DNA from 4 places in the Roseateles amylovorans genome. Region 1 is predicted to be linked to each of the others. Evidence: predicted binding sites of a transcription regulator. Region 1 holds the regulator's gene; each other region holds the start of a gene.

Region 1 (4,742 bases):
GAGCGACGCGTGGAGATCCATCTCACCGAGGCCGGCCGTGTCCTGCGGGCAAAGGCGGTCGGCATTCCCGAAGAACTGGCGTGCGCCAGCGCCTGCAGCCCTGACCAATTGCAGACGCTGACCCGGCAATTGCATGACTTACGCGGCCAGCTGCTCACGCATCTGGAACGCTCACCCGCCCCGGACTGAGGTCCGGATCGTTCACGCGTTCATCGCAACGCATCCGTTTATCCATCACCCACAAGGAGCGCCACATGGCCATCGAGAAAGCCCTCTACACCGCCACCGCCACTGCCACCGGCGGCCGCGCCGGCACCGCCCAATCGTCTGACGGTGCCCTGAAGGTCGACCTGTCGACGCCGAAGGAACTCGGTGGCGCCGGCGGTGCCGGCACCAATCCGGAACAGCTGTTCGCCGCCGGCTACTCGGCCTGCTTCATCGGCGCGATGAAGGCGGTGTCGGCTCGTCAGCAGATCAAGCTGCCGGCGGAAGTGTCGATCACCAGCGATGTCGCCATCGGCCCGCACGCCAACAAGGCCGGCGCATTCGGCATCGCCGTGGCGATGAAGATCTCCGTTCCGGGCATGGACCGCGCCGAGCTGGAAAAGCTGGTCGCGACCGCGCATGAAGTCTGCCCGTACTCGAACGCCACCCGCGGCAACATCGACGTCACGCTGACGGTGGTCTGAGGACCTTGAAGAAGCCGGGACTGCCCCGGCTTCGCGCTGCTCAGCCTTGCGCTTGAAGCAGCGTGAGCATCAGCTCAATGCGGGCCGCCCAGGGTGACAGGGCGGCCCCTTTTTCATGGGGCGCGCCGACGATGCGGCCCTGCGCACATCGCGTGGTTCGCCAGACCGGCACACCCGCCTCGCGCAGCGCCTGCAACGGCGCGTCCAAGGACTGGTGCCAGGTGCCGTTGCCTGTGCAGGCCAGCACCAGGCCTTGCAGACCGGCGCGGTGCCAAGCGGTCAACGCACGCGCATCGATGCCTGCATGACTGCCCAGGACTTCGACCCAGGGCCAGTCCTTGCCTTCATCCGGCAGCAGCGCGGTGCCCAGTGCGGTCCCGGCCGGCCAATCGCGAAACTGGCGCAGCGCGCCCTCCTCCACCACGGCCAGCGGTCCTGCGTCGGGCCCGGCGCCAAACGCATCCAGGCGATAGGTGTGCGTCTTGCGCAGCTCCAAGCCTGACCACACCTGGCCGGCGACCACCGCCACCACGCCTCGAACCCCATCCGTCCTGGCCACCGCGACCGCATCGAGCAGGTTCTGTGGGCCGTCGGCCTGAATAGCCGTGGCCGGCCGCATCGCCGCTGTCAGCACCACCGGCTTGCCGGGTGCCAGCACCCGCTGCAGCAGGTAGGCGGTCTCCTCCAGGGTGTCGGTGCCGTGGGTGATGACCACCCCTCGCACGTCGCTGCGCGCCAGATGCCGCTCGACACTGCGCGCCAGCCGGGCCCAGGTCGCGTGATCCATGTCCTTGCTGTCGAGCTGAGCCAATTGCTCGGCCTCGAGAGGCTGATCGGCCAGCGCCGGAATGGCAGCCACCAACGACTGCACCGAGAGCTGGCCGGCCTTGTAGCCGACGTTGTCCGTCGAACTCCCCGAGGCACCAGCGATGGTGCCCCCGGTCCCGATGATCACAATCTTTTGCGCGGCGCTTTGCAATTCAGCGTCTCCTGGATAAAAATACAGATCACTGGATGGATACTCAGGCCATCAGCGAACTTCCGGCTGCCTTGCCTACTGCCACCTGATGTCCCTGCCTCATGCAGATGCATCACTGCTTTGACCAGCGCTGCGGCACAGGTGACAGAGCAAAGGCATTTCCATCCATGACCCCTGACCACCAAAGGCTGCGCACGTGGATACACCCCCGAAACTCACCGCCCGCCAACAACAGATTTTCGACCTGGTCCGGCGCAGCATCGAGCGCACCGGCTCGCCACCCACTCGCGCGGAAATCGCGACCGAGCTGGGTTTTCGCTCCGCCAATGCCGCAGAGGAACACCTGCAAGCGCTGGCGCGAAAAGGCGTGATCGAATTGCTGGGCGGCACCGCACGCGGTATCCGCTTGCCCACACCGACGCTACGCGAAGTGAATCAAGCCCGCGAGCACCGCCAGTTTGCGTTGCCGATTCCCAACCTCGCGCAACTCACGCTGCCGCTGGTGGGTCGGGTCGCTGCCGGCTCGCCCATCCTCGCTGAGGAACATGTGGAGCAGCACTATAGCGTCGATCCCTCGGTCTTCTCCCGCACGCCGGACTTCCTGCTGCGGGTCAAAGGCATGAGCATGAAGGACATCGGCATCATGGATGGCGACCTGCTCGCAGTCCAGAAAACCAGCGAGGCGCGCAACGGCCAGGTGGTGGTGGCCCGTATTGGCGACGAAGTCACCGTGAAACGCTTCCAGCGGCATGCGGGCGGCATTCGTCTGCTGCCGGAGAATCCCGACTTCCAGCCCATCGACGTGCCGGCCGGCGATGAGAGCTTCGCCTTGGAAGGCCTGGCCGTCGGACTGATCCGGGCTGGATTCCATTGAGGCGAAACCGTCGACGCGAAACCGTCGACGCGTAATCGTCGACGCGTAACGGTCGGCGCGTAACGGTCGGCGCATAAAGGTCCATACCAAAAGGCCGACGGGTGACGGCGGACGCTTAAAGGTCGACGCTCAAAGTGCGGCTCAAGCCAATGCGGAGATGAAAGACGATGACGTCCAGTCCAGCAACGAGGGTCGCCCGCAGCAGCAGCAAAGCGGCATCGGCGGCAGAGTGCCGACACTTGCGCCAGATTCCCAACATCGGTCCTGCCATGGTGGCGGACTTCGAGGTGTTGGGGATTCGCTTGCCGGTCGACCTGGTCGGCGCCGATGCCTTTGCGCTCTACCAGCGCCTGTGCAAACTCACGGGGCAACGTCACGATCCGTGCGTGCTGGATACGCTCATGGCCGCCGTTGATTTCATGAATGGCGGTCCGGCGCGGGATTGGTGGAGTTATACCGCTGTGCGCAAAGCGCAATATCCTGACGTTTGAGCGCGAGGGTGGGCGAGCCCTGGCTTGCAACGCCTGGGGTTTCGAACTCCGTCGCCGCAGGCCCAGCCTAACCCTTCGTCTGAACGACGCAGTCAGAATTTGGTGCTGCTGCAATCTAGAGGCGACCGCCTCGCCAATCCGGCGGCCAATCCCTTGGCCGATGGGCTCCTGAATCCCATGGTCAACCCATCGGGTGAAGACGGTCAACCGAGGTGGAATTCCAAGCTGGAAACCTGGCTGGATTCGTCGCTGCCACCAAGCCGAGCCACCAGTTTCCTGCAACAGCCTCAATCTCAGGGTGAATGAGATATCCATGGTGCAGACCTCGCCCCACGCTCGTCAGGCGACCATCGAAACCCTTGGGCGATCGGAATGTAAAACCAAACCGCAAAAGAAAAAACCCTGTCGATTTGCATCGACAGGGTTTCAATGTTGGCGGAGTGGACGGGGCTCGAACCCGCGACCCCCGGCGTGACAGGCCGGTATTCTAACCAACTGAACTACCACTCCAGATACGGTGCTTTTCAGCACCGATATCATTCTCAAACAAGTTCGCAGACGTCGACTATTTTCGCATTCTGTCGGCGCTGGCAAACCGGAAAAACCGGCTTGAACAACTTGGCGTCCCCTAGGGGATTCGAACCCCTGTAGCCACCGTGAAAGGGTGGTGTCCTAGGCCTCTAGACGAAGGGGACATGTCCTTCTTTCAATGACTCAAAACTGCGCCCTCGTTCCATACAACAGCCCCGAAGAGCCATTCCGAGAAACTTGGTGGAGGTAAGCGGGATCGAACCGCTGACCTCTTGCATGCCATGCAAGCGCTCTCCCAGCTGAGCTATACCCCCGAATGCTTTCGCATCGATTCGGTACGCAGCCCGAGTCATCGACAATATTGGCGGAGTGGACGGGGCTCGAACCCGCGACCCCCGGCGTGACAGGCCGGTATTCTAACCAACTGAACTACCACTCCAAGATACTTGGCTTTGCAGCCATCGCATCAGTTTGATTTTCAACGATTCATTACTATAACTGAATTTTGGAGCAGTTTGGTCAAACTCGCTTCAATTTTCAGTCCAGTAATCAAGCCATGCGAACATGACGTTGAGTCTTGGCGTCCCCTAGGGGATTCGAACCCCTGTAGCCACCGTGAAAGGGTGGTGTCCTAGGCCTCTAGACGAAGGGGACAAAACCTTCTTGACTTGAACTGCGCGCCACCTGAGTCGCTCCGAAAATACATCCAGAGACATTCTTGGTGGAGGTAAGCGGGATCGAACCGCTGACCTCTTGCATGCCATGCAAGCGCTCTCCCAGCTGAGCTATACCCCCGGTGCCTCGACAGTCATCACACAGTAGAAGGGCCTTTGGAATCTCATCGGGGAGCTTATCGCTCCCCGTTCAGATTCGCTCAGACTCACTGCGTTTCAGAACCGTTTCTGACCGCGCTGTTCAAGCGAGAACGAGAGTATAGATCGAGTTTTAAACGGAACGCAAGCGGTTCACCAAAATTTCCTTGTCGAAGAGTTCCAACACCGCATCGACCGACGGCGTTTGCGCACGACCGCACACCAGCACCCGCACTGGGATGGCCAGTTGCGGCATCTTCAGACCGAAGGCACCGATGGTCTCCTTGATCGCGCCATTGATGGCGGCCTTGTTCCAGCCTTCGCCGTCCAGCGCGGCCAGCTTGTCGGCCAATGACCGAATCGCAG
Region 2 (4,742 bases), 750 kb from region 1:
AGGATCTCGCCCCGGTCAGAGAGCCGGATCTCGACGCCCTCGATCGGCACGCCCACGGTGTCGGCCTTGGCTTCGTGGTCGGGCTGCAGGCAGACGAAGACCGCGGTCTCGGTCGATCCATACAACTGCTTCAGGTTGATGCCGATCGAGCGGTAGAAGCGGAACAGGTCCGGCCCGATGGCCTCGCCCGCGGTGTAGGCCACCCGCACCCGCGAGAAGCCCAAGGTGTTGCGCAGCGGGCCGTAGATGAGCAGGTCGCCCAGTCGATAGCGCCATCGGTCCCACGGGCGCACCGGTCGGCCGTCCATCAACGCGGGGCCCACCCGGCGAGCCAATGCCATGCACCGCGAGAACAGCCACCGCTTGACCGCACCGGCATCTTCCATGCGGATCATCACGCTGGTGAGCAGACCCTCGAACACCCGCGGCGGCGCGAAGTAGTAGGTCGGGCCGATCTCCTTGAGGTCGATGCTGACGGTATCGGCCGACTCGGGACAGTTGACGACATAGCCGCAGGTCAGCCACTGCGCATAGCTGAAGATGTTCTGCCCGATCCAGGCGCAGGGCAGATAGGCGAGCACCTCTTCCTCCGGACCCAGCCGATCGAACCGGGCGCCGGCGCTGGCGCGATCGATCAGCGAGGCATGGGTGTGGACCACGCCCTTGGGATGACCGGTGGTGCCGGAGGTGAAGAACATCGCCGCGACATCGCCGGTGCGGCCGGCGTCGACCTCGGCCTCGAAGAAGCCGGGATGGCGCATCGCATGGGCGCGACCTTCGGCGCAGAGATCGTCCAGCGAGGCCAGGCCGGGCGCGGTGTAGCGGCGCAGCCCGCGCGGATCATCGAACCACAGACGCTGCAGCGCCGGGCATTGGTCCTGGATCTCCAGCAGCTTGTCGACTTGTTCCTGGTCCTCGACCACCGCGAAGGCGATGTCGGCGTTCTGCAGCGGATAGACGAATTCCTGGGCGACTGCATCCTGATAGAGCGGCACCGGGACGGCGCCGAGCGCCTGCGCCGCCAACATGCAGGCATACAGCCGAGGCCGGTTCTCGCCCACCACGACCAGGTGCTGACCGCGCGTCAGCCCGGCAGCGGCCAGTCCGTGCGCCAGCTCGCGCACCAGTGCCGCCAGCGCCGCCCAGTCGAGCGTCTGCCAGATGCCGAGCTGCTTCTCTCGCAGCGCCGGCGCATGAGGGCGCTGTCGGGCATGCGTGAGCAGCCATCGGGGGAAGGTCTGTTCCACCGTCGTCTCCTTGTGCATCTCACGCCGCCCGAAGGACCACGTGGTGCGGTTTGAGCGCGATCGTAGGCTGCGGCTTTGACGTCGTGTTGTCATTGCAACGACATTCCTAGGGAGAGTTCGGGGGCACGTTTTCCCGTAGGGATGAGGGGGAGGGTCGGGCGCAGCGGGGCCCTGGTCCAGGGGGTATCGTCAGCGTCATGTCATGCAGCGGCGCGATGAAGCGAGGATGGACAAGCCCGCCCTTCCCGTCAGCACCGCGCCCACCGCGGTGCCGCCCCCGGCCCTCACCGCGGCGCCGGGCGCCGCCATTGAGGACGGGGCACATGCGGCAGTGACGATGCCGATCGCGACGACGGTCACGACGGCTGCGGCAACGTCTGCAGCTTCTGCGGCTTCTGCAGCTTCTGCGGCCTCTGCGGTCTTTGGGAGCTCCCCGCCCTCAGGCGCCTCCGCGACCGCCCCGCCATTGCGTCAGCGTGCCCGTGGCGCTTCCGCGCAGGAACTGGCCGCCATCCCCTGGCTGCGGACGCTCGAGTCGCCGCTGCGCGAGCGCATCGAGGCCAGCCTGCAGGTGGTGGAGGTGGAGGTGGGGGAGCGCATCTGCCGCATCGGCCGTGAAGCCAATTACTGGTTCGGCGTCATCGACGGCTTGCTGAAGATGAGCAACGACGATGCCGCCGCTCGGCCGGTGACCTTCACCGGCGTGCCGCCGGGCGGCTGGTTCGGGGAGGGCACGCTGCTCAAGCGCGAGGTCTATCGCTACAACATCCAGGCCCTGCGGCGCAGTGTGGTCGCCGGGCTGCCGCTGGCGGGCTTCGATGAGTTGCTGGAGACCAGCATCGCCTTCAACCGGTATGTGCTGAACCAGCTCAATGAGCGGCTGGGCCAGTTCATCGCCGCGCGCGAAATCGACCGCCAGAGCGATCCCGACCTGCGGGTGGCGCGCAACCTGGCGGCGCTTTTCCATCCGCAGCTCTATCCCGGCGTCGGCGGACTGCTGCGCATCACGCAGCAGGAGCTGGGTCATCTGGTGGGATTGTCTCGGCAGCGCGTGAATGAGGCACTGCGGCATCTGCAGGACCGGCAGCTTATCGTCGTCGAATACGGCGGGGTGCGGGTGCTGGATCTGGAAGGGTTGCGAACCTATCCGCAGTAGGCGGAGCGTCCGGGCTCAGGCACCGAACGGCGTCGGCTCAGGCTGTTGCGGTGGCCGTTCGCTGAATTGGGCGACGTTGATCTCGTAGAGCAGGCTGGCGGCCTCGCCGGGATGATCGGCCACCGAGCCCTTGAGCCGCAGGCCCAGCCGCTCCACCGTCTTGCGGGCGGCCGTGTTGCCGGGCGGCAGCAGGGACTGCACCGCCCCCGCTTTCAGGCGGTCGAAGGCCAGGCGCAAGGCGGTGAGGGACATCTCCGCCGCATAGCCGCAGCCCCAGAAGTCCGAACGGAAGTGGAACTCCAGCAGCAACGCCGGCACACCGGCTACCAAGCCTCGGCTCAGTCCGCCGAAACCGATCGCGCCATGCTGGGGTCGGTCCTGCAATTGCACCGCCCAGGGGCCGATGGCGTCCCGCGCCCAGAGCGCCTGCCAATGGCTCAGCCGCGCGCTGGCGCAGGCGCCGTCCGCGCCGAACCGGCGATTGGCGGGATCGCTCAGCGCCTGATGCAGCAGCGAGAGATCGGCATCCTCCGGCGGGCGGAGCGTCAGGCGCGCCGTCTGCAGGAGGTCGTCACCAGCGGGAGGAGTGGGGGACAACATCAACATAGGGTTTACCCGGCCATTATGCGCTCCGATGAGTTTTCAGGGTGGGGAGTGATGTCTATACGCAAGAAGGGAGGACTTGCATCACGGGCCGACCCATCGAAGTTGTAACCACCCCTTCAGGCCATAAGTCGCCGCCTATACTGTGCTTTCATACAGTATTTGCTTTGCGCCATGACATCCCTGTCTGCCAGGGAGGACGGCCTGTCCCCGCCTGCCGGACAGCCCCCGCTCCCCAGCCCCAGCCCCAGCCCCACCGAGCCCGATCCCGAGCCCGATCTCGAGGCCCTCGTGTCGCCTTCGCAGAATGCGGCGCGCCCAGCCCTCACGCCCCTGCCTTCGGCCATTGCCGACGTGCTGTGGCGCGGCGATGCGCTGGGCCGCACCTCCACCCTCACCTGGTCGAGCGGCTTTCCCGCGCTGGATGCCGAGTTGCCGGGCGGCGGCTGGCCGGCGCAGCAGATCACCGAAGTGCTGCAGACCCAGTTCTCGCTGGCTGAATGGCGGCTGGTGGGGCCCGCGCTGCGGACCCTCGTGAAGCGCGGGACCGCAGTCGTGCTGGTCGGCCCGCCCAAGCGCCCTCACCTGCCCGGCCTGAGGCACCTGGGGCTGGACGAACGCCATCTGGTCTGGATCCAGGCCCAGGCACCGTCGGAGCGGCTGTGGTGCACCGAGCAGTTGATCAAGTCCAATGCCGCCGGTGCGGTGATGGCCTGGATGCCGCAGGCCGCTCCGGAGCAATTGCGGCGCTTGCAGGTGCTGGCGCAATCCTTCGAAGGTCCGATCTTTCTGTTCCGGCCGCTGGAAGCGCGTCACGATCCATCGCCCGCGCCCTTGCGCCTGCAAGTGACGATCGATGTGGATTGGGCGCTGCAGGTGCAGATCCTCAAGCGCAAGGGGCCCGCCCAGGAAACCCCGCTGCGTCTGCCCTCCATCCCCGGCGGACTGGACACGGTGCTGACGCCTCGGGTGATGCGCCCCAGCCATCTGCGGCCTCAACCCGCCACCACGCCGGCGCCGGTGCGCGAGCGGGTGTCCACGGTGCAGCGGCCATCCCGCCGTTCATCGGTCGCCGTGTCGCCGGTCTCGGCAGTCACCGCATCGGCCACCGCTTCAGCCACCGTTTCAGCCACCTCGACGGCTTCCTCGGCGGTCCTGTCGACGACCCTGTCCGCCTTGGTCCCGACCTGGCAGGCCGACCACGCCGACCACGCCGACGCCACCTCGGCCCGGACCGTTCCCGACTCTTCTTTCCCGGAGCGCCACGATGTTGTGGGTCGCCCTGATCCTGTCGCCTCGAGCACCGACGCCGTCCGATGATCCGAAGGCGCCTCCCGGCATCTGTCCGGAGGCGCAGTCCGGATTGGCGGTGTGGTGCCTGCAGTTCACGCCCCGGGTGGCGAGGATGGAGGACGCCGTGGTGATGGAGGTCGCGGCCAGCCTGCGCCTGTTCCGCGGGCTGGGCGCGCTCCAGCAGCGGATCAGCGACGAGGCGCCGGACCTCGGCGTGATCGGCATCGGTTGGGCACCGACCGCCACCGCCGCGCTGACCCTGGCGCGTTGCGGCGTGCCGGACCTGGGCGGCCGGCTGCTGCAGGTGGTCCTGGATCCGCTGCCGCTGAGGGCACTCAGCGCGGCCGCCGCCCATGCCGAAGCGCTCACCCGGGCCGGCATCAACACGCTGGGCCAGTTGCGGTTGTTGCCGCGCGGCGGCATCAGTCGACGCTTCGGTGCGG
Region 3 (4,742 bases), 1.4 Mb from region 1:
TGCCGCGCAGCCGCAGCCACAGCGTCTGAGCGATCACCACCACCACGAGTGCCGCCGCCACCCAGGCGGAGGTGTGCGCGCCCGGCAGCTCGCTGTGGGACTGCTTCACATACACGCCCACCAGGCCCCACACCGCCGCCACCACATAAGCGACGCCCGCGATGGGCACCATCGGCTGATGCAGCCGCGCATTGGCCACCAGCACCAGCAGGGCCGCCAGTGCCCACAGCACCAGGCTCCACGGCAGTTGATCGACGGTGGGCAGCAGTTGCTCCGCCACGATCACCTGCGCGGTATTGAGGAAGGCCGCCAGCGACAGCCAGCCCGCATGCAGCCCCAGTGGCAGCAGCGTCATCCAGGCGGCAGCGCCGCGCGGTCGCGCATGGGCCACCAGCATCAGCGCCCAGACCATGCTGATCAGCGCCAGCCACATGACCGCCAGCGCCACCCAGAACCAGCGCTGGGAGAACACGATCATCCAGCTGGCGGTCAGCGCAAAACCGACGGTGACGAGCACCACGCAGCGGTGCGAAGTGGGTCGCGGCGCAGCGGTGCTGCCTTCCGTGCTGCGTTGGCCCCGCAGCATCCAGAGCGCGAAGATCAGGTCCAGCAGGAAGATCACGCCCCAGATCGAGAACGCATACCCCTGCGCCACCAGCAGCGTGGGGTATTGGTTGGAGATGGTGCCGTTGTCCGGACCGAACACGCCTCGCTGGGACAGCCACGCAATCAGCGGCATCGCCAGCGCGCTCAACATCAGCAGTGCTTGTGGCATGGGGGCTCTCTTTTCGAGTTTTGGAACGGGTGGTCGGCGAACGATCGCCGTACATCGTGATTTTGAGTGCAAGTCGGCAATCCACATGCCCCCAGGGGGCGATGCACAGGCTCGGGCGTGATCTGCCGCTGTGAGATGCCGCTGCGGGGTGCAGCTGTGGGGTGCCGCTGTGAGATAGCGGTCTGACTTGACGGTCGACCGAAGGTGCAGGAAGACCACCCCCGGGCGATTGCCAACTGACACTGTTCGTTTGTACAGCCTATGATCCGATCCGCCATGACGCCGATCGATGCCCCGAACGCCCTCGCCGACCGCCCTGACCCGGTGCCGCCGACGGGACCTGACGCCGCTTTCGCGGACCTGAACCCGCAACAGCGGGCCGCGGTCGAACACGGCCTGGTCGCGCCGGAGGACGGCCACGGCCCGCTGCTGGTGATTGCGGGCGCCGGCTCCGGCAAGACCAAGACGCTGGCGGCGCGGGTGGCGCGCTTGCTCCAGAGCGGGGCGGACCCGCAACGCCTGCTGCTGCTCACCTTCTCACGGCGTGCAGCCGGCGAAATGGAACGCCGCGCCGGCCGGATGCTGCACCGGGCGCTGGGGCTGCGCAGCACCCAGGCACCGCCGCGCTTTCCCTGGGCAGGCACCTTCCACAGCGTGGGCGCCCGACTGCTGCGCGAATACGCGCCACGCATCGGGTTGGAGACACAGTTCACCATCCTGGACCGGGCCGATGCCGAGGACCTGATGGGACTGCAGCGCCAGGCCCTGGGCCTGGCGGAGACAACCGACCGCTTTCCGCTGAAATCCACCTGCCTGAACATCTACTCGCGCACCGTCAACAGCGAGGCGCGCCTGGACCAGGTGCTGCAGGACCACTTTCCTTGGTGCTTCGCCGCGCATGACGCGCTCAAGCAGCTGTTCGGCGCCTATGTGGAGGCCAAGCAGCAACAGCACCTGCTGGACTATGACGACCTGCTGCTCTACTGGGCCGAGATGATGAGCGACGAGGAGATTGCGCAGGCGCTCGGCGAGCGCTTCGACCATGTGCTGGTCGACGAATACCAGGACACCAACCGGCTGCAGGCCACCATCCTGCATCGGCTCAAGCCCACCGGTGACCGGCTGACCGTGGTCGGCGACGATGCGCAGGCGATCTATTCCTTCCGCGCGGCCGAGGTGCGCAACATCCTGGATTTTCCGCAGCGCTTCCAGCCGCCGGCGCGGGTGATCACGCTCGCGCGCAACTATCGGTCGACCCAGCCGATCCTGGAGGCCTCCAATGCGGTGATCGCCCAGTCTCGCGAGCGGCACGACAAGCAGCTGTGGTCGGACAAGGTCTCGAACGAGCAGCCCCAACTGGTGACGGTGGAAGACGAGGCGCGCCAGGCTCAGTGGGTCGCCGACCGCATCCTGCAGCGCCGCGAGGAAGGCCTGAAACTCACCCGTCAGGCGGTGCTGTTCCGCACCGCCAGCCACAGTGCGCCGCTGGAGCTGGAACTCACCCGCCGCAACATCCCGTTCGTGAAATTCGGTGGCCTCAAATTCCTGGAGAGCAGCCATGTGAAGGACGTGATGAGCGTGCTGCGCTGGGCCGACAACCCGCGCCATCGGCTGGCCGGCTTCCGGGTGTCGCAGTTGCTGCCCGGTTTCGGCCCCGCCAGCGCGCGCCGGCTGCTCGATGAGATGCAGGACGCGCCAGAGGTGCGCACCGTGCTGCAGTCCTTCCAGCCGCCGGGTGCGGCGAAGGCGGACTGGACACGGCTGAGCGCCTTGATGATCCAGCTGATGGACGGATCGGACTGGCCGGCCGAGCTGGAAGCCGTGGTGCAGTGGTACGCGCCGCACCTGGAGCGGCTGCAGGAGGATGCGGCGATCCGTCTGGCGGACCTGGAGCAGATCGTGCGGATCGCCCAGGGCTACGGCAGCCGGGAGCGCTTTCTCACCGAGCTCACGCTCGATCCGCCCGAAGCCAGCAGCGACGAATCCGGCGTGCCCCTCAAGGACGAGGACTACCTGATCCTCTCCACCATCCACTCCGCCAAGGGCCAGGAATGGGAGGCGGTGTATCTGCTGAACTGCGTGGACGGCTGCCTGCCCTCGGACTTGAGCACCGGCGCACAGGCTCAGATCGAGGAAGAGCGACGGCTGCTGTATGTGGCGATGACCCGCGCCAAGCAGCATCTGGCGGTGATGGTGCCGCAGCGTTTCTATGTGACGCAGCAGGCGCGCCACGGCGATCGGCATCTCTACGCCAGCGTGTCACGCTTCCTGCCCGGCAAGGTGGCACGCCACTTCGAGAAGGTGGGCCCGGCCAACGAGGTCCAGGCCCCGCTGCCGGCGCTGGTGAAGCCGGCGATGGACGTGGCGGCGAAGCTGCGGAAATCCTGGAGCTGAGGGGGCCGGTCCGCGCTGAGAGGACCTGAGGCATGCGGACCTGAGCGGCCCCGCCGAACGGACCTCGCGAACCCGGGCCGACCGGCCTGGGCCCGACTGAAGCCACACGACAGGCCCCGCCCTCCCGGCGGGCCTGCCTGGCGCTTACTGCACGCTGGCGCTGCCCGGCGCCTGATACTGCGGATCGGTGAAGAGCTCGCCGACATCCACCGCATCGAACATGTAGTGGTTGCCGCAGAAGTCGCAGCCGATCTCGACGCCGCCCAGTTCGGCCAGGATCTCATCGACCTCCTGGCGCCCCAGACCCAGCAGCATGCGGCCGACCCGGTCGCGAGAGCAGGTGCAGGCGAAGCGCGGCGTCTGGGGATCGAAGCGGCGCACCGTCTCCTCCCAGAACAGCCGGCGCAGGATGGTGTTGCTGTCCAAGGTCAGCAGCTCTTCAGGCGTGAGCGTGGCGGCGAGCATGCTGATGCGGTTGTAGGCGTCTTCCAGCTCCTCGCGGGCGATGCCGGAGCTCGCGCCCGCCTCCAGGTTGCCCTCGCCTTCGATCGGCAGGCGCTGGATGAGCAGGCCGGCGGCGATCTTGTCGTTGGCGGCCAGCACCAGCGTGCTGTCGAGCTGCTCGGACTGGCGCATGTAGTGCTTCAGCACGTCCGACAGCTTTTCCAGCGGCTCGCCGTTGGGGCCGCTCAGGGGCACGATGCCTTGATAGGGCTGCTGGCCCGGCATCTTGTCCTTGGGGTCCAGCGTGATGGCGCAGCGGCCCTGGCCATGCGCGTTGAGCATCTGCTGCAGGGTGGCGTCGTCCGCGACCTCGCCGCGGGTCTTGGCGGTGGAGCGGAAGGTCAGGTCGGGCTGCACCTCCACCACGGCCAGCTTCAGCGGGCCGTCGCCCATCACCTGGAACACCAGGGCGCCGTTGAACTTGATGTTGGCCTGCATCAGCGCACCGGCGGCCGTCATCTGGCCCAGCAGGTCGCGCACCGGCACCGGCAGGGGTTCCTTGCGCCGGCGCAGCAGCTCTTGCCAGCTCTCGTCCAGGCGCACCAGCATGCCGCGCACCGGCAGGCCTTCAAACAGGAACTTGTGCAGTTCGCTCATGGGAATCGGTCTTTCAAAGTCAGTGAATCTCTCAGGCATCGCTCAAGGAGCCTTAGATCGGGACGGAATGGCCGGAGGCAAGCACATGCGGCCGCCGGCACCGAGGGGCCCGCCCGGCCCTCACTCGGTCAATCGATTCGGACCAGCTCCTGGGCATAGCGCTGGCCGTTGCGCACGTAATGGGCGGCGCTGTGCGCCAGGCCCTGGATCTGCTCGGGCGTGAGCTCGCGCACCACCTTGGCGGGCGAGCCCATGATCAGGCTGCCGTCCGGGAAGACCTTGCCTTCGGTCACCAGCGAGCCGGCGCCGACCAGGCAGTTGCGGCCGATCCGGGCGCCATTGAGCACCACCGCGCCGATGCCGATCAGCGAGTTCTCGCCCACGGTGCAGCCGTGCAGCATGACCTGATGACCGACGGTGACATTGGCGCCCAGGGTCAGCGGCATGCCGGCATCCGCATGCAGGACGCTGC
Region 4 (4,742 bases), 2.2 Mb from region 1:
CCGCTTGCGAGCCGGGGCACGAACGTCGTCCGCGACCAGGTCTGCAGCGACGTCGTCAGCGCTGGCGACATCGACATCAAAATCGACATCGGTGACCTCCACGCCGTAGCGGAAGTTCACCCCGCGCGCCTTCAGCCAGGTGACCAGCGGGAGCACCAGCGACTCATACTGGTTGTAGCGGGTGAACTTCAGGGTCGAGAAGTCCGCCAGGCCGTGCAGGTGATGGATGAAGCGATGCAGGTACAGCTTCATCTCCAGCGCCGAGTGCCATTCCTCGAAGGCGAACATGGTGCGCCAGTACAGCCAGAAGTGGCTGTCCAGGAAGCTGCGGCCCAGCACCTCGTCGATGCGCTTGTTCTCCATCTCCTCGCGGGTGGCGAAGAACAGCCGCAGCAGGTCCTTCTGGGCGGCATCGTCCAGCGTGAGCAGCGCCTTGTCAGGCACATCCTGACCCTGGTTCTGCGTCGCCCGCTGCAGCGAGACGTTGGGGTCGCTCTTGTTGAGCCAGTAGAACTCGTCGAGCACGCTGGCGTCTTCGATCTCCAGCGACGGGATGGAACGGAACAGGTCCCAGAGGCACTCGAAATGCGACTCCATTTCGCGACCGCCACGGATCACGAAACCCCGCTCGGGCTCCTTGAGGCCATCGAGCGCGCCCCCCGGCAAGGACAGCTCTTCGAGGATGGTGATGCGGTCGCCGGCCATGTGGCCGTCCCGGATGAGAAAGGCGGCTCCGGCCAGCGACGCCAGCCCGGAGCCGACAAACCAGGCCGTCTTGCGCTCGACGCCGGCAGGCTTGCGTGGACGAACGAACGCTTCGTAATTGCCGCTGCTGTAATGCATGCTTCTTGATCCCCTGATGGATGACCCGCCCCCGCCTTGGCGGCCATGAGGCCCGCGCGGCTGCGCAGGCATCGATGCCTCAAGACCCAGCGCTTGTTGTGCTTGATCGGCCGCTCGTTCGGCTGCCGTGCTGGGTGATCCCACTGTAGGCGGATCGAGGTGAAGCGGGATTGACGCGCGTGTCCCCACACCCCGTGCGATTGACCCGACGCAAAGACCGCATCGACGTGCAGTCTGCTGACATCAATCCAGGAGTCCGGCTGTATATTCATACAGTCTTCAGCAGTTCCCCACGCAGCCTCATGGACCTCCAACGCAAGCTCGCCATCCTGGCCGATGCGGCCAAGTACGACGCCTCGTGCGCGTCAAGCGGCACCGACAAGCGGGACTCACGCGGCGGCAGCGGCATGGGATCTTCGGGCGGGATGGGCATCTGCCACAGCTATACGCCGGACGGCCGGTGCATCTCGCTGCTGAAGATCCTGCTCACCAATCACTGCCAGTACGACTGCCTCTACTGCGTGAACCGATCGTCCAGCAACGTGCCCCGGGCCAAGTTCAGCGTGGAGGAAGTGGTGACGCTCACCCTGGACTTCTACCGCCGCAACTGCATCGAAGGCCTGTTCCTCAGCAGCGGGATCGTGAAGAGCCCCGACTTCACGATGGAGCTGCTGGTGGAGGTGGCACGGGTGCTGCGCGAGACCCACGACTTCCGCGGCTACATCCATCTCAAGACCATTCCCGATGCCAGCGAGGACCTGCTGCGGCGTGCCGGCCTCTATGCGGACCGACTCAGCATCAATGTCGAGCTGCCGACGGACACTGGCCTGAAACAGCTGGCGCCGGAAAAGGACACCGCCGCGATTCACCGTTCGATGGGCCGGCTGCGGCTGCACATCGACGACGCCAAGGCGCAGCGCAAGGCCGCAGCCGCCGTGCCGATCCGCGTGCTGCCCGGTGCATCCACCCGTCCGGCGCGCCCACCTCGGTTCGCACCCGCCGGACAAAGCACCCAGATGATCGTCGGCGCCGATGGCAGCGACGACCGCAGCATCCTGCAAAGCAGCGCCACGCTCTACCAGCGCTTCCGCATGCGCCGTGTCTACTACTCGGCCTTCAGTCCGATCCCAGACGCCTCCCGCGCACTGCCGCTGCAAGCACCACCGCTGGTGCGCGAGCATCGGCTCTATCAAGCGGACTGGCTGATGCGCTTCTATGGCTTCGACCATCAGGAGATCGTCGACGACGGCACCGGCTTGCTGCGCCTGGACGTGGATCCCAAGCTGGCCTGGGCGCTGGCGCATCCGGAGCGCTTTCCGGTGGACCTCAACCACGCGCCGCGTGAGCTGCTGCTGCGGGTTCCCGGGCTGGGCGTGGGCTCGGTCGACAAGCTGGTGGCGGCTCGGCGCGCGCGTCGGCTTCGTGCGGAGGACCTCTCGCAGCTGAAGGTGCCCACACGCAAGGTGCTGCCGTTCGTGGTGGTGGACGGTCATCGGCCGAGCGGTGCAATGCCGAATGGCGCAGCCATCGCCACCTCGCCGTCTCACCCTGCGCTGGCACAGGCCACCGCCGCAGGCGCACCGCTCCGGACGGTGGCGTCCGCACCGGTTCCGATGCAGATGGGGTTGTTCTGATGATCCGCGTGCAACTGAACGGTCCCATCGATCTGGACGGCTTCCGGCAAGCGGCGAGGCGCCTGGTGGCGGCGGGCGCGACACCGGACGAAGTCAGTTGGCGCACCGACGAGGAGGCCCCCACGCTGTGGGACGCGGCCGACGACGGACTCGACGCCCCGGGTGATGCAGACGCGCTGACCGCTTGCGCCGATGACGCGGTGAAGCGCTCGACGATCCGGGTGCCGGCCGACTTCCTTCGGCTCTGCCAGGCCACGCTGCTGAACCGGGATCCGCAGCGGTTCGACCTGCTGTATCGGCTGCTGTTCAGACTTCAGCAAGACGGCGGCCGATGGGACCCGCTGGATCCGGAACGCCGCCGCGCCGAGCAGTTGGCGCGGGAGGTCCGTCACGAGATCCACAAGATGCATGCCTTCGTCCGATTTGTGCCGGTGCAGGACGACGACGGCGAACGCCACGTCGCCTGGTTCGAACCCGAACATCACATCGTGGAGGCCGCGTCGCCCTTCTTTGCGCGGCGTTTCGCGAACATGCGCTGGGCGATCCTGTCGCCGCGGTGCTCGGTGTCCTGGGACGGCCGTCAGCTGATGACCGGACCGGGGGCCCGCCGCGAGCAGGCGCCCACGCCGGACGCGGGCGCGGCGCTGTGGCTCACCTACTACCGAAGCATCTTCAATCCGGCGCGCCTCAAGATCGCGATGATGGAAAAGGAGATGCCGCGCCGCTATTGGCCCAACCTGCCCGAAGCCGCGCTGATCGAGCCCCTGATCGCCGAAGCCGCCCAGCGGACCCAGACCATGATCACCGCCGATCCATCCGAGCCGAGGCGGATTCGGGCGATTCCGGCGGCCAGGCGCGGGGCGAGGTGAGTGCCGTGGTGATCCTGGGCTGACCGCGATGTCAGCGCCAAGCCGCCATCGCCATCGCCCTACACTGCCTTCCCGACACGCCACCACGTCGCCGATACCCGGCGAGCGGCTCAGCGTGAGGGAGCCTTCGTCATGACAGACATCAGCCGGCGCACGGGTCTGCGCGCCACTGCGGCACTCACCGCCGCCACCCTGTGCGGACCGATGCGCGCCTGGGCGCAATCTGCCTCATCCGCCTCGCCTGCCCCTGCGGACAAGGCCAGCGCGGCAGACCCTGCGGCCTCCTCCGCCAAACCCGAGCCCCAGCGCAGCGGTCCCGACGGCGCATTGCTCGCCACACGTCTTCAATACCAAGGCGTCGCCCTGGCCTCGATGCGCATCCGCGACGGCGCCACCACCTTCAGCGCCGCGACGGTGCAGGGCACCCTCCCCGATGACCAGACCTTGTTCGAGCTGGGCTCCATCACCAAGACCTTCACCGCGCTGCTGCTGGCCGATGCGGTCACCCGCGGTCTGATCAAGCTGGACGACCCGGTCGAAACGGTCCTGCCGGATCGCCTCCAGCTCCGCGACAGCCTCGATCAGCCGATCCGGTGGGTCGACCTCGCCACCCAGCGCTCCGGGCTGCCTCGGTTGCCGAGCAATCTGGATGTGCAGGCCAACACGAAGGATCCGTATGCCACCTACGACTGGACGCAGATGGCGACGTTCCTGTCTGGCTGGAAGTCCGCCAAGCCCCGGGACACGGCCTACGAATACTCCAACCTCGGCTTTGGATTGCTGGGCCAGGCGCTGGGTTTCCTGCAAAAGCGCGACTACGCCAGCCTCCTGCGCGAACGCGTGCTGGCGCCGCTCGGCCTGACGAACGACCTCTTTCTCTCGCCGCCGACCGGCCGACGCTTCCTGGACGGCCACGATCGCACCGGTCGCCCGGTAGACCACTGGACCTTCCGCCCGGCCATGGCGCCGGCCGGCGCGCTGCTGGGCACCACCCGCGGCCTGGCGCGCTACGCCCAGGCGGCGATGGGCCAATTCGAGCATCCGTTGAAAGAGGCCTTCAAGCTCTGCCTGCGCAAGCACGGCGCGCGTGACCTCCCGGGCTCCGGCATCGGACTGGCCTGGCAGGGCGCGCTGTTGCCCGGTCGCGTGGCCTTCAACCACGACGGCGCCACCTTCGGCTTCAGCACCACCCTGTGGCTCGATCCGACCAAGGGCAACGCCTCCGCGGTGCTGTCCAATGCCGCCATCGGCGTCGTGGACCTGGGACTGCATCTGATGGAGCCGCAGATTCCGCCGTCCGACCTGTCGCTGACCATGCAGACGGCGATCACCCTGCCGGCTGAAGCGCTGAAGCCGCTCGCCGGCGTCTATGCGCTGTCGCCATCGATGAAGCTGA

The links. The regulator LexA, encoded in region 1, represses DNA repair genes until DNA is damaged. The targets are predictions, from matches to a motif close to ACTGTATNNNNATACAGT.
Region 2: imuA (translesion DNA synthesis-associated protein ImuA) is a predicted target of LexA. The motif match lies at 3,149-3,166, and genes of this name have one in related genera.
Region 3: N4261_RS16040 (ATP-dependent helicase) is a predicted target of LexA. The motif match lies at 1,017-1,034, and genes of this name have one in related genera.
Region 4: N4261_RS01015 (putative DNA modification/repair radical SAM protein) is a predicted target of LexA. The motif match lies at 1,103-1,120, and genes of this name have one in related genera.

The regions. Positions count from the first base shown of each region.
Region 1 is NZ_CP104562.2:2,438,002-2,442,743, reverse strand. It holds gene N4261_RS10400 (MarR family winged helix-turn-helix transcriptional regulator) at 1-189, shown strand, start outside; gene N4261_RS10395 (organic hydroperoxide resistance protein) at 255-689, shown strand; gene N4261_RS10390 (asparaginase) at 730-1,668, opposite strand; gene lexA (transcriptional repressor LexA) at 1,865-2,542, shown strand; gene N4261_RS10380 (helix-hairpin-helix domain-containing protein) at 2,710-3,033, shown strand; tRNA gene N4261_RS10375 (tRNA-Asp) at 3,467-3,543, opposite strand; tRNA gene N4261_RS10370 (tRNA-Glu) at 3,653-3,728, opposite strand; tRNA gene N4261_RS10365 (tRNA-Ala) at 3,803-3,878, opposite strand; tRNA gene N4261_RS10360 (tRNA-Asp) at 3,927-4,003, opposite strand; tRNA gene N4261_RS10355 (tRNA-Glu) at 4,143-4,218, opposite strand; tRNA gene N4261_RS10350 (tRNA-Ala) at 4,284-4,359, opposite strand; gene gltX (glutamate--tRNA ligase) at 4,510-4,742, opposite strand, start outside.
Region 2 is NZ_CP104562.2:1,691,580-1,696,321, reverse strand. It holds gene N4261_RS07325 (AMP-dependent synthetase/ligase) at 1-1,247, opposite strand, end outside; gene N4261_RS07320 (Crp/Fnr family transcriptional regulator) at 1,714-2,403, shown strand; gene N4261_RS07315 (GNAT family N-acetyltransferase) at 2,419-3,009, opposite strand; gene imuA (translesion DNA synthesis-associated protein ImuA) at 3,181-4,326, shown strand; gene N4261_RS07305 (Y-family DNA polymerase) at 4,274-4,742, shown strand, end outside.
Region 3 is NZ_CP104562.2:3,871,468-3,876,209, forward strand. It holds gene N4261_RS16035 (TspO-related membrane protein) at 1-775, opposite strand, end outside; gene N4261_RS16040 (ATP-dependent helicase) at 1,052-3,169, shown strand; gene hslO (Hsp33 family molecular chaperone HslO) at 3,314-4,270, opposite strand; gene N4261_RS16050 (gamma carbonic anhydrase family protein) at 4,399-4,742, opposite strand, start outside.
Region 4 is NZ_CP104562.2:236,815-241,556, reverse strand. It holds gene N4261_RS01020 (oleate hydratase) at 1-843, opposite strand, end outside; gene N4261_RS01015 (putative DNA modification/repair radical SAM protein) at 1,146-2,477, shown strand; gene N4261_RS01010 (TIGR03915 family putative DNA repair protein) at 2,477-3,346, shown strand; gene N4261_RS01005 (serine hydrolase) at 3,479-4,742, shown strand, end outside.